DNA from 3 places in the Streptomyces sp. NPDC016845 genome. Region 3 is predicted to be linked to each of the others. Evidence: riboswitches for the same ligand, from Rfam matches in the RefSeq annotation. Region 3 holds a riboswitch; each other region holds the start of a gene.
What was found. Region 3 has a riboswitch for cyclic di-AMP ahead of ACH4RC_RS03685 (M23 family metallopeptidase). Riboswitches for the same ligand answer to the same signal wherever they lie in the genome.
Positions count from the first base shown of each region.

Region 1: another riboswitch for cyclic di-AMP. It lies ahead of ACH4RC_RS00555 (M23 family metallopeptidase); the one in region 3 lies ahead of ACH4RC_RS03685 (M23 family metallopeptidase).
Region 2: another riboswitch for cyclic di-AMP. It lies ahead of ACH4RC_RS10530 (NlpC/P60 family protein); the one in region 3 lies ahead of ACH4RC_RS03685 (M23 family metallopeptidase).

Region 1 is NZ_JBIRPI010000001.1:133,375-136,640, forward strand. It holds gene ACH4RC_RS00550 (M16 family metallopeptidase) at 1-887, shown strand, start outside; cyclic di-AMP (ydaO/yuaA leader) riboswitch at 1,142-1,313, shown strand; gene ACH4RC_RS00555 (M23 family metallopeptidase) at 1,326-2,114, shown strand; gene ACH4RC_RS00560 (GntR family transcriptional regulator) at 2,377-3,063, shown strand; gene ACH4RC_RS00565 (HPr family phosphocarrier protein) at 3,191-3,266, opposite strand, start outside.
Region 2 is NZ_JBIRPI010000003.1:41,545-44,810, reverse strand. It holds gene pcrA (DNA helicase PcrA) at 1-1,478, opposite strand, end outside; cyclic di-AMP (ydaO/yuaA leader) riboswitch at 1,665-1,851, shown strand; gene ACH4RC_RS10530 (NlpC/P60 family protein) at 1,859-3,094, shown strand; gene ACH4RC_RS10525 (hypothetical protein) at 3,164-3,266, opposite strand, start outside.
Region 3 is NZ_JBIRPI010000001.1:884,330-887,595, forward strand. It holds gene ACH4RC_RS03670 (helix-turn-helix domain-containing protein) at 1-115, shown strand, start outside; gene ACH4RC_RS03675 (DUF6126 family protein) at 117-248, shown strand; gene ACH4RC_RS03680 (tyrosine-protein phosphatase) at 265-1,062, opposite strand; cyclic di-AMP (ydaO/yuaA leader) riboswitch at 1,379-1,564, shown strand; gene ACH4RC_RS03685 (M23 family metallopeptidase) at 1,570-2,322, shown strand; gene ACH4RC_RS03690 (SGNH/GDSL hydrolase family protein) at 2,451-3,266, shown strand, end outside.

The DNA.
Region 1 (3,266 bases), 750 kb from region 3:
CCAAGCAGCTCTTCCCGGCCGACGCGCGCGTGTCGCGCCCGCGCCAGGGCACCGAGAAGACCGTCGCCGCCATCGACGCGGCCGCCGTACGCGCCTTCTACGAGAAGCACGTACGCCCCGCCACTGGCACGGTCGTCGTCGTGGGCGACCTGGCGGGCACCGACCTCGACGCCCTGCTCGAGGACACGCTCGGCGCCTGGACCGGGAACACCACGGAGCCCCGCCCGGTCCCGGCGGTCACCGCCGACGACACCGGCCGCGTCATCATCGTGGACCGTCCGGGCGCGGTGCAGACGCAGCTGCTCATCGGCCGGATCGGGGCCGACCGGCACGATCGCGTGTGGGCCGCGCAGATCCTCGGCACGTACTGCCTGGGCGGCACGCTCACCTCGCGCCTGGACCGCGTCCTGCGCGAGGAGAAGGGCTACACCTACGGTGTGCGGGCCTTCTCCCAGGTGCTGCTCTCCGCGCCGGACGGGACGGGTGCCGCGATGCTCGCCATCAGCGGCTCCGTGGACACCCCGAACACCGGACCCGCGCTCGACGACCTGTGGAAGGTGCTGCGCACCCTGGCCGCCGAGGGTCTCACGGACGCCGAACGGGACACGGCCGTGCAGAACCTGGTAGGGGTGGCGCCGCTCAAGTACGAGACGGCCGCGGCCGTCGCGAGCACCCTCGCCGACCAGGACGAGCAGCACCTGACGGACGACTTCCAGGCGCAGCTGTACCGCCGGCTCGCCGAGACGGGCACCGTGGAGGCCACCGCCGCCGTCGTGAACGCCTTCCCGGCGGACCGCCTGGTGACGGTCCTCGTGGGTGACGCCGCGCAGATCGCGGAGCCCGTCAGGGCTCTCGGCATCGGTGAGGTGACCGTCGTCGCGGGCTGACCCCCGCCCCGTACGCCCCGGTTCGTCCCACGGAGCCCTGGCGGCCACCACGGCCGCCGGGGCTCTCTTGGTGTGAGTCGGCACGGATTGGCGTGGGTCGGCACGAGTTCCCGTATATGCCCGTTTTGGTACGGAGGTTGCCCGTCTGGCCTGTGGTGTGCGCTACAAAAGCCGGGATCCGTTTGTCGAACAAATGTGGTGCCCCTTAGCGTCAGTGCGGCTGTCCGCCAGACATGCGTCGCGCCCGCGACACCGGACAGTCATCGCCGAGTCCCCCACGGCGCGAGCCAGGGGAGCCGGGGACCCACCGCAGTCCCTGGGGTGAATCGGGCGCTCTTCCGGCCGTGAGGCAGGGGAGAGGGCCCGTAGGAGACCTTCCTGCTCCGAACCCGTCAGCTAACCCGGTAGGCGAGAGGGAAGGAAAGGATCAGCCACCGCATGGCGTTCACCCGTGCCACCGGGAAGCACCGTCGTCCGAGCCGCATCACGCGCACCACCGCGCAGGTCGCGGGCGTCGCCGCGCTCACCACGACCGGTGTCGTCGGCGGCCTCGCCGCCCCCGCGCTCGCCGCCCCCGCGGCCCCCGAGCAGAACGGCCTGACCCAGGCGATCGCCATCGGCGACTCCCTGGCCGCCCAGATCGACGCGCAGGCCACCGCCCAGCAGAAGGCCGCCGACGCGGCCGCCGCCAAGGCGAAGGCCGAGGCCGAGGCCAGGAAGAAGGCGGAGGAGGCCAAGCGCGAGGCCGAGGCGAAGGCCGCCAAGGAGCGCGAGGCCAAGGAGCGCGCCGCCCGCGAGGCCGAGCGCAAGCGCCTGCTCAACAGCTTCGTCGCGCCGATCTCCGGCTCGTACGTCTCCACGGGCTACCAGGCGAGCAGCGGCCTGTGGTCCTCCGGCAGTCACACCGGCATCGACTTCCACGCGGCGAGCGGCACGTCCGTGCACGCCGTCGGCGCGGGCACCGTCGTCGAGGCCGGCTGGGGCGGCGCGTACGGCAACAACATCGTGATCAAGATGAACGACGGTACGTACACCCAGTACGGTCATCTGTCCTCCATCGGCGTCTCCGTCGGCCAGGCGGTCACCCCCGGCCAGCAGATAGCCCTCTCCGGCGCCACCGGCAACGTCACGGGCCCGCACCTGCACTTCGAGGCCCGTACGAGCCCGGAGTACGGCTCCGACATGGACCCCCTGGCGTACCTGCGTTCGCACGGCGTCAACGTCTGACGTACGCGGCAACCGCCCCGCAAGGCCCGCAAGCCCTGAAAGCCCCGGCTCACCGAGCCGGGGCTTTCGCGTGCGACCGGGCCGCCCGCCGACTTCCCGGCCGTCCGGTCCTTGCCGTCTGGCCAAAAGTTATCCCTGAATTCCGGTCCGGCGTCGGAAATTCGGGAACCGTGGAATAGAGTCGGAGCGAAGTTGCTGTGAGCGCGCCCGCAAGGGCGTCGGTCAACCGCTTTGTGCGGGGATCAATAGCGGAGGTCGAAGCATGCGGATTCCCGCGCACTCGGTATGCACCGCGATTCGCGACGACATCGTCACGGGCGTCCACCCGCGCGGCAGCAGGCTCACCGAGGAGCTGCTCGCGCGCCGCTACGGGGTCTCGCGCGTGCCCGTGCGCGAGGCGCTGCGCACCCTGGAGGCCGAGGGGTTCGTCGTCACGCGCAGGCACGCGGGCGCGTGCGTGGCCGAACCCACCGGACAGGAGGCCGCCGACCTCCTGGAGGTCCGGCTGCTGATCGAACCGCTGGGCGCCGCACGGGCCGCGCAGCGCCGCACCGAGGCCCATCTGAAAGTCCTGCGCGGCCTGGTCAGGCTGGGTCAGGAGCGCTCCAGGGCGGACCGGGACGAGGATCTGCGCTCCCTGGACGGCTGGTTCCACGAGACGCTCGCGCAGGCCTCCGGCAGCCCCGGCCTGATCGCCCTGCTCGCTCAGCTCCGGCACAAGATCGCGTGGATGTACGCCGTGGAGAGCCCGGACCGGCCGGCCGAGTGCTGGGCCGAGCACGGCGCCATCGTCGACGCCGTGGCGCGCGGTGACGCCGAGCGCGCCCGCACGCTGACCGCCCGCCATGCCGAACGCACCGCGCCGGCCCACAAACTGCGGGTCCCGCGCGCGGGCGGCCCGGTGAGGACTTCGCAACATGCCGTAAACACGGCGAGGCTCCGGAATTAACAGAAAGCCCGTATACAAAGTGGTGGAGAATTCTTCGCTTATCGCGGGACCGAATTGGGCCGAAGTTCGAAAACGACGAAGCCGCGCGTCCCGAAAGGAATCGCGCGGCTGCGCCGTGAAAAACAGATCAGACGGTCTCGGGCAGCTCGTCGAGGCCCTCGGCGACCAGCTTCGCCAGCCGGTCGAGCGCGGCGTCCGCGCCC
Region 2 (3,266 bases), on a different contig from region 3:
CGGTCGCCGATGCCGCGCTTCGGCACGTTCAGGATGCGGCGCAGCGGGACGGAGTCCTCGGGGTTGGCCAGGACGCGCAGGTAGGCGAGGACGTCCCGGACCTCCTTGCGCTCGTAGAAGCGGACGCCGCCGACGACCTTGTAGGGCAGGCCGACGCGGATGAAGATCTCTTCGAAGACACGGGACTGCGCGTTGGTGCGGTAGAAGACGGCGACGTCCCCGGCCTTGGCCTCGCCGGCGTCGGTGAGCCGGTCGATCTCCTCGGCGACGAACTGGGCCTCGTCGTGCTCGGTGTCCGCGACGTAGCCGGTGATCTGGGAGCCGGCGCCCGCGTTGGTCCAGAGGTTCTTGGGGCGGCGCGACTCGTTGCGCTCGATCACCGCGTTGGCCGCGCTGAGGATCGTCTGGGTGGAGCGGTAGTTCTGTTCCAGGAGGATCGTCGTCGCGTCCGTGTAGTCCTCCTCGAACTGGAGGATGTTGCGGATGGTGGCGCCGCGGAAGGCGTAGATCGACTGGTCGGCGTCGCCGACGACGCAGAGCTCGGCGGGGTCGGCGTCCTCCCCCTCCGTGGGCCCGACCAGCTCGCGCACCAGCGCGTACTGCGCGTGGTTGGTGTCCTGGTACTCGTCGACCAGGACGTGGCGGAAGCGGCGCCGGTAGTGCTCGGCGACGTCGGGGAACGCGCGCAGCAGGTTGACCGTGGTCATGATCAGGTCGTCGAAGTCGAGGGCGTTCGCCTCGCGCAGCCGCGACTGGTACATCGCGTACGCCTGGGCGACGGACTTCTCGAAACCGTCGGCCGCGGTCTTGGCGAAGTCCTCCTCGTCGATCAGCTCGTTCTTCAGGTTCGAGATCTTGGCGCTGAAGGACTTCGGCGGGAACTTCTTCGGGTCGAGGTCCAGGTCGCGGCAGACCAGGGCCATGAGCCGCTTGCTGTCGGCGGCGTCGTAGATCGAGAACGACGAGGTGAAGCCGAGCTTCTTCGACTCGCGGCGCAGGATGCGCACGCAGGCGCTGTGGAAGGTGGAGACCCACATCGCGTTGGCCCGGGGGCCCACCAGGGACTCGACGCGCTCCTTCATCTCGCCCGCGGCCTTGTTGGTGAAGGTGATCGCGAGGATCTGGCCGGGGTGCACACCGCGCTCGGCGAGGAGGTAGGCGATGCGGTGGGTGAGGACGCGGGTCTTGCCGGAACCGGCGCCCGCGACGATGAGCAGGGGCGAGCCTCCGTGCACGACGGCCGCCCGCTGGTTCTCGTTCAGCCCGTCGAGCAGCGCCGCCGGGTCGAGGGCAGGGCGGGGCGCGCCGCCGCGGTAGTACTCGTCCCTGGCCGGGGGCGCGTCGAACTTCCCGCCGAACAGATCGTCCGGGATCGGCTCGGGCTCCGGTCCTTCGTGCTCGCTGTCGGGCGGCGGCGGGGGCCCATCGGTCCGGTTCTGGAGGCCCGCCAGGAAGCTGTCGTCAAAGAGGCTGCTCATCGCCGTACGAGTCTAGGCGGACCCACTGACACCCCGCCCCCTCCTTCAGGACTCGGCGCCTCACTGTCGCCAAGGTCACGAAAATGTATCGGGCATATCGAACAACGTCCTTCACAGCAGCAACACGAGTTGGCTACGGTGCTGCGCGGGCAGTCCGTCCCCACGACCGCGAGCGCCGCGGCGAGCGGGCAGCCCCCGCCGAGTCCCGTACGCCGTGAGGCAGGGAACCGGGGACCCACCGACCTTGGGGTGAATCGGCCCGAAGGCCCGTCGTCGACGTCAGCGACAACGACAGCGGGCAGCCGGCCGTAGGGCAGCCTTCCGTACGCCCGAACCCGACAGCTAACCCGGTAGGCGGACCACGGAAGGAGTCGCCAGCCTTGGCGTCGCACCGCAAGCCGCGCACGCGCTCCCGGATGACCGGTGGCCTGCGCACCACCCCCGCGGTCGGGATCACGACCGCCGCCCTCACCTCGGTCGCCCTCCTCTCGCAGACCGCGCAGGCAGCGCCCGCGCCGGCGAAGCCGAGCCTCGAAGAGGTGCGGAAGAAGGTCGACAGCCTGTACCGGCAGGCCGAGACCGCCACGCAGAAGTACAACGCCGCCAAGGAGCAGGCCGACAGCAAGAAACGGCAGGTCGACAAACTCCTCGACGACATCGCGAAGCGCACCGACAAGATGAACACGGCCCGCCAGGAGCTGGGCCGGTTCGCCGCCGAGCAGTACCGGACGGGCGGGATGAGCGACACCGCGACGATGTTCCTCGCGGACGATCCCGAGGACTACTTCGCGCAGGACCGGCTGCTGAGCCGTATGACGGCCGACCAGAAGAAGGCCGTCGACGACTACCAGGAGCAGCAGCGGGCGACCGCGAAGAAGCGCACCGAGGCGCAGGAGAACCTGCGACAGCTCACCTCCTCGCAGACCGATCTGCGGACGTCGAAGCAGAGCGTGCAGTCGAAGCTCTCCGACGCGCGCGTGCTGCTCTCGGAGCTGACGGCGGAGGAGAAGCAGCGGCTCGCCGCGATCGAGAAGAAGAAGGAGCAGGCGGCCCGCGAGAAGGCCGCCGAGCTGGCGGCGAAGCAGAAGGCGGAGGAGGAGCGCAAGCGCAAGGCGGCGGAGGAGGCGGCCCAGGAGCAGGCCGACTCGGGCTCCGGGTCCACAGGGTCCACGGGGTCGGGCTCCACCGGGTCCACGGGGTCGGGCTCCACCGGGTCCACGGGGTCGGACACCTCCGGCAGCACCTCGTCCGGCTACGCGGCCAAGGCGGCGAAGGCGCTGGCGTTCGCCAAGTCCCAGGAGGGCAAGCCGTACGTGTGGGGCGCCACGGGCCCTGACTCGTACGACTGCTCGGGGCTCACCCAGGCGGCGTGGAAGGCCGCCGGGATCTCGTTGCCGCGCACCACCTGGGACCAGGTGGAGTCCGGCACGACGGTCGCGCTGTCCGACATCCAACCCGGTGACCTGGTCTTCTTCTACGACGACATCAGCCACGTCGGCCTGTACCTCGGCGACGGCATGATGATCCACGCGCCGAAGCCGGGCGCGTACGTCCGCGAGGAGTCCATCTACTACGACGGCACGTCCTCGATCCACAGCGTGGTGCGGCCCGCCTGACTGCGGCCGGGCCGGGTTCGGGCGGTGCGGCACCGCCCGAACCTGCCGACCCCGGCTCGGGCAGGCGGCTCAGGTCCAGAGCACGGCGATGAAGATGTTGGCGAGGGTGAGCGCGCCGACGGCCGCGAACAGGCCCTTCTCCGCCTTCTCCTCGTCACGCTTCACATAGACG
Region 3 (3,266 bases):
GATCGCCGCCGCGGACCGGGGCGGGGCCGAGCTCCTCTTCGTACACACCCTGTTGCAGAGCCCCACCGCCGCGCTGTGCCTCGGCCCGGCGGCCGGCCCGACCCGAGAGGTCTGACATGAGTGAGAACCGCGACATCGAGGACAAGCTGCCCCGCGGCATCTGGGTGCGGGTCCTCGTCTACGTCTTCGCGGGCCACGCCCTGGCCGCCTTCATCTACATGCTGTTCACGCTGGGCGCCAACCAGTGAGAAGCGCGGCCGGGCCTCAGTCGAGGAGGCGCTCGCGCAGCCGGTCGCGGTCGGCCGCGCCAAACCCGAGCCCCTCCGCGAAGTAGCGGTCCGCGGTGCCCCAGGTCTCCTCGATGGTGTCGAACGCCGCGCGCAGATACTCGGCGCGGGCGTCGAAGAGCGGGCTGAGCAGCTCCATGACCTCGGGGGAGTAGGTGTCGGCCGTGGTGCCGCTGCGCCGCACCTTGTAGCGCCGGTGCTTGGCGTTCGACTCCAGGTAGTCCGCCTCGATGGCGTCCCGCTCCACGCCCACGGCGAGCAGCGTCACCGCGACCGACAGGCCCGCGCGGTCCTTGCCCGCCGCGCAGTGCATCAGCGCGGGCACGCTGTCCTCGGCGAGCGCGTGCAGGACGCGGCTGTGCTCGGCGGTGCGCTCGGAGATGATCGCCCGGTACGACGTGATCATGCGGTTCGCCGCGCGCCCCTCGGACAGGAGGGAGCGCAGCTGTTCTATGTCCCCGTCGCGCACCATCCGCCAGAACTCGGCGCCGTCCGCCGGGTCGGTCAGCGGCAGGTTCACGTTGCGCACGCCGGGCAGTTCCACGTCGGCGCCGTCGAGGCGCTGGTCCGCGTCGTTGCGGAAGTCGAAGATCGTGTGCAGGCCGAGCCCGGCGAGGAACGCGGCGTCCTCGGCGGTGGCGTGCGCGAGGTGGCCGCTGCGGTAGAGCACACCCGGGCGCACGCGCCGGCCGTCCACGGCCGGAAGGCCGCCCACGTCCCGGAAGTTGCGCACTCCGGTCAGCTCGGGCTCGGTGGACGGGGCGTGCTGCGTCACGGGGGCTCCTCCCGGGTCGAGTCGCCCGCGTTGCTCGTGTCGGCGGGCGCGCTCCGACGATACGACACACGCTCCGGACGGTCCCCGGGCCGGGAGGGTGAGCAGGCTCATAACCGTGACCGTCCGTGGCGACCGACCGGCATTGCATTCTGCGGAATTCCTAAGCGGCGTAACGGCGGAAAAGGTTGTCCATTGACGCTGGGTGACACAGGAAACCCTCAGACGATCAAGAAAGCGGGCCCTCCGGCGAATTCGCTGTTTGTCGCCGCCTTTGCCACTGCATTACGGTCACCATTCACTCCGGACGGAACGCCTAATCCTGCCGCCGCCCGGAATCCCGTACAACGACCCGTGACGGCAGGAGCGGGGGACCCACAGGCAGAACGCCGCCAGGGAATTCCCCCATGCGGCTAGGGGTGAAGTCGTGTCCCGTACGGCGGGCGCGGCCGGGCAGCTCCAGCCCGAACCCGACAGCTCACCTCGTAGGCGACGGAGAGGAAAACCGGCATGCCCGCTCAGGGAAAGCACCGCAGCTCGAAGACCCGGCGCATCACCCGCGCCGCCGCCGTCGTCTCGGCCGGCGGGGCCGCGCTCGCCCTGCCGCTCATCGGCGCCACCGGCGCCCACGCGGCGACCGGCGACACCACCGCGCAGACCTACACGGTCAAGTCCGGTGACACGCTCTCGAAGATCGCCGACGCGCAGAAGGTCGACGGCGGCTGGAAGAAGCTGTACGACGCCAACAAGAACGTCGTCGGCTCGGACGCCGACCGCATCAAGCCCGGCATGAAGCTCACGCTGGACGGCGCGGAGCAGAAGGCCTCCACCACGGCCACCGCGAGCAGCAGCGACAGCTCCGGCTGGGTGAAGCCCGTCGACGGCTCCACCGGCACCGCCTACCACGCCTCCGGCTCGATGTGGTCCAGCGGCTACCACACCGGTACCGACTTCGTCGTGCCCACCGGCACCGCCATCAAGGCCGTCGGCCCGGGCACCGTCGTCTCGGCCGGCTGGGACGGCGCCTACGGCAACGAGGTCGTCATCAAGCACGCCGACGGCCGCTACTCGCAGTACGCCCACATGTCGTCCCTCGGCGTCTCCGCCGGGCAGACCGTGACCGCCGGCCAGCAGATCGGCCTGTCCGGCTCGACCGGCAACGTCACCGGGCCGCACCTGCACTTCGAGATCCGTACGTCCCCGGACTACGGCTCCGACGTGGACCCGGTCGCGTACCTGCGCGGCCACGGCGTCAGCATCTGACACCACCGCACCTGCGTGTTCTTCGGCGCCCGGGGTTATTCCCCGGGCGCCGAGTGTGTTTTCTCACCCCTCGTCAACCCCTGGTTACGATCGCGTAGGTCACATCCGAAGGTGAAAGATGTGTGGTCGTGGCAAACGAATCGAGAGCACTCAGCGGCGGCACGGTCAGCGCGACGAACAGCGGAACGATTCGGTCCTACGCGGCCGTGGGGGACAGCTTCACCGAAGGGGTCGGGGACCCCGGCCCCGACGGCGGCTTCGTCGGGTGGGCCGACCGGCTCGCCGTCCTCCTCGACGACCGCGCCCCCGAGGACACCTTCCGTTACGCGAACCTCGCCGTCCGCGGCAAACTCCTCGACCAGATCGTCGAGGACCAGGTTCCCAAGGCCGTCGAACTCGCCCCCGACCTCGTCACCGTCGTCGCGGGCGGCAACGACATCATCCGGCCCGGCACCGACCCGGACGACGTGGCCGAGCGGTTCGAGAAGGCCGTCGCCCGGCTCGCCGAGGCCGCCGGGACCGTCATGGTCGCCACCGGCTTCGACACCCGCGACGTGGCCGTCCTCAAGCACCTCCGCGGCAAGATCGCCACGTACAACATGCACGTACGCGCCATCGCCGACCGCCATGGCTGCCCGGTGCTCGACCTCTGGTCCCTCAAGTCCATCCACGACCGCAGGGCCTGGGACGAGGACCGCCTCCACCTCTCCGCCGAGGGCCACACCCGCGTAGCCCTGCGCGCCGCCCAGGCGCTCGGCCTCGACGTGCCCGCCGACCCCGAGCAGGCGTGGCCGCTCCTCCCGCCGCGCGGCACGTTCGCGGTGCGGCGCGACGACATCCACTGGGCGCGCGAGTTCCTGGTGCCGTGGATCGGGCGCAGGCTGCGCGGGGAGTCCTCCGGGGACCGCGTGACGGCCAAGGGCTTCGTGGACCCGCACCTCATC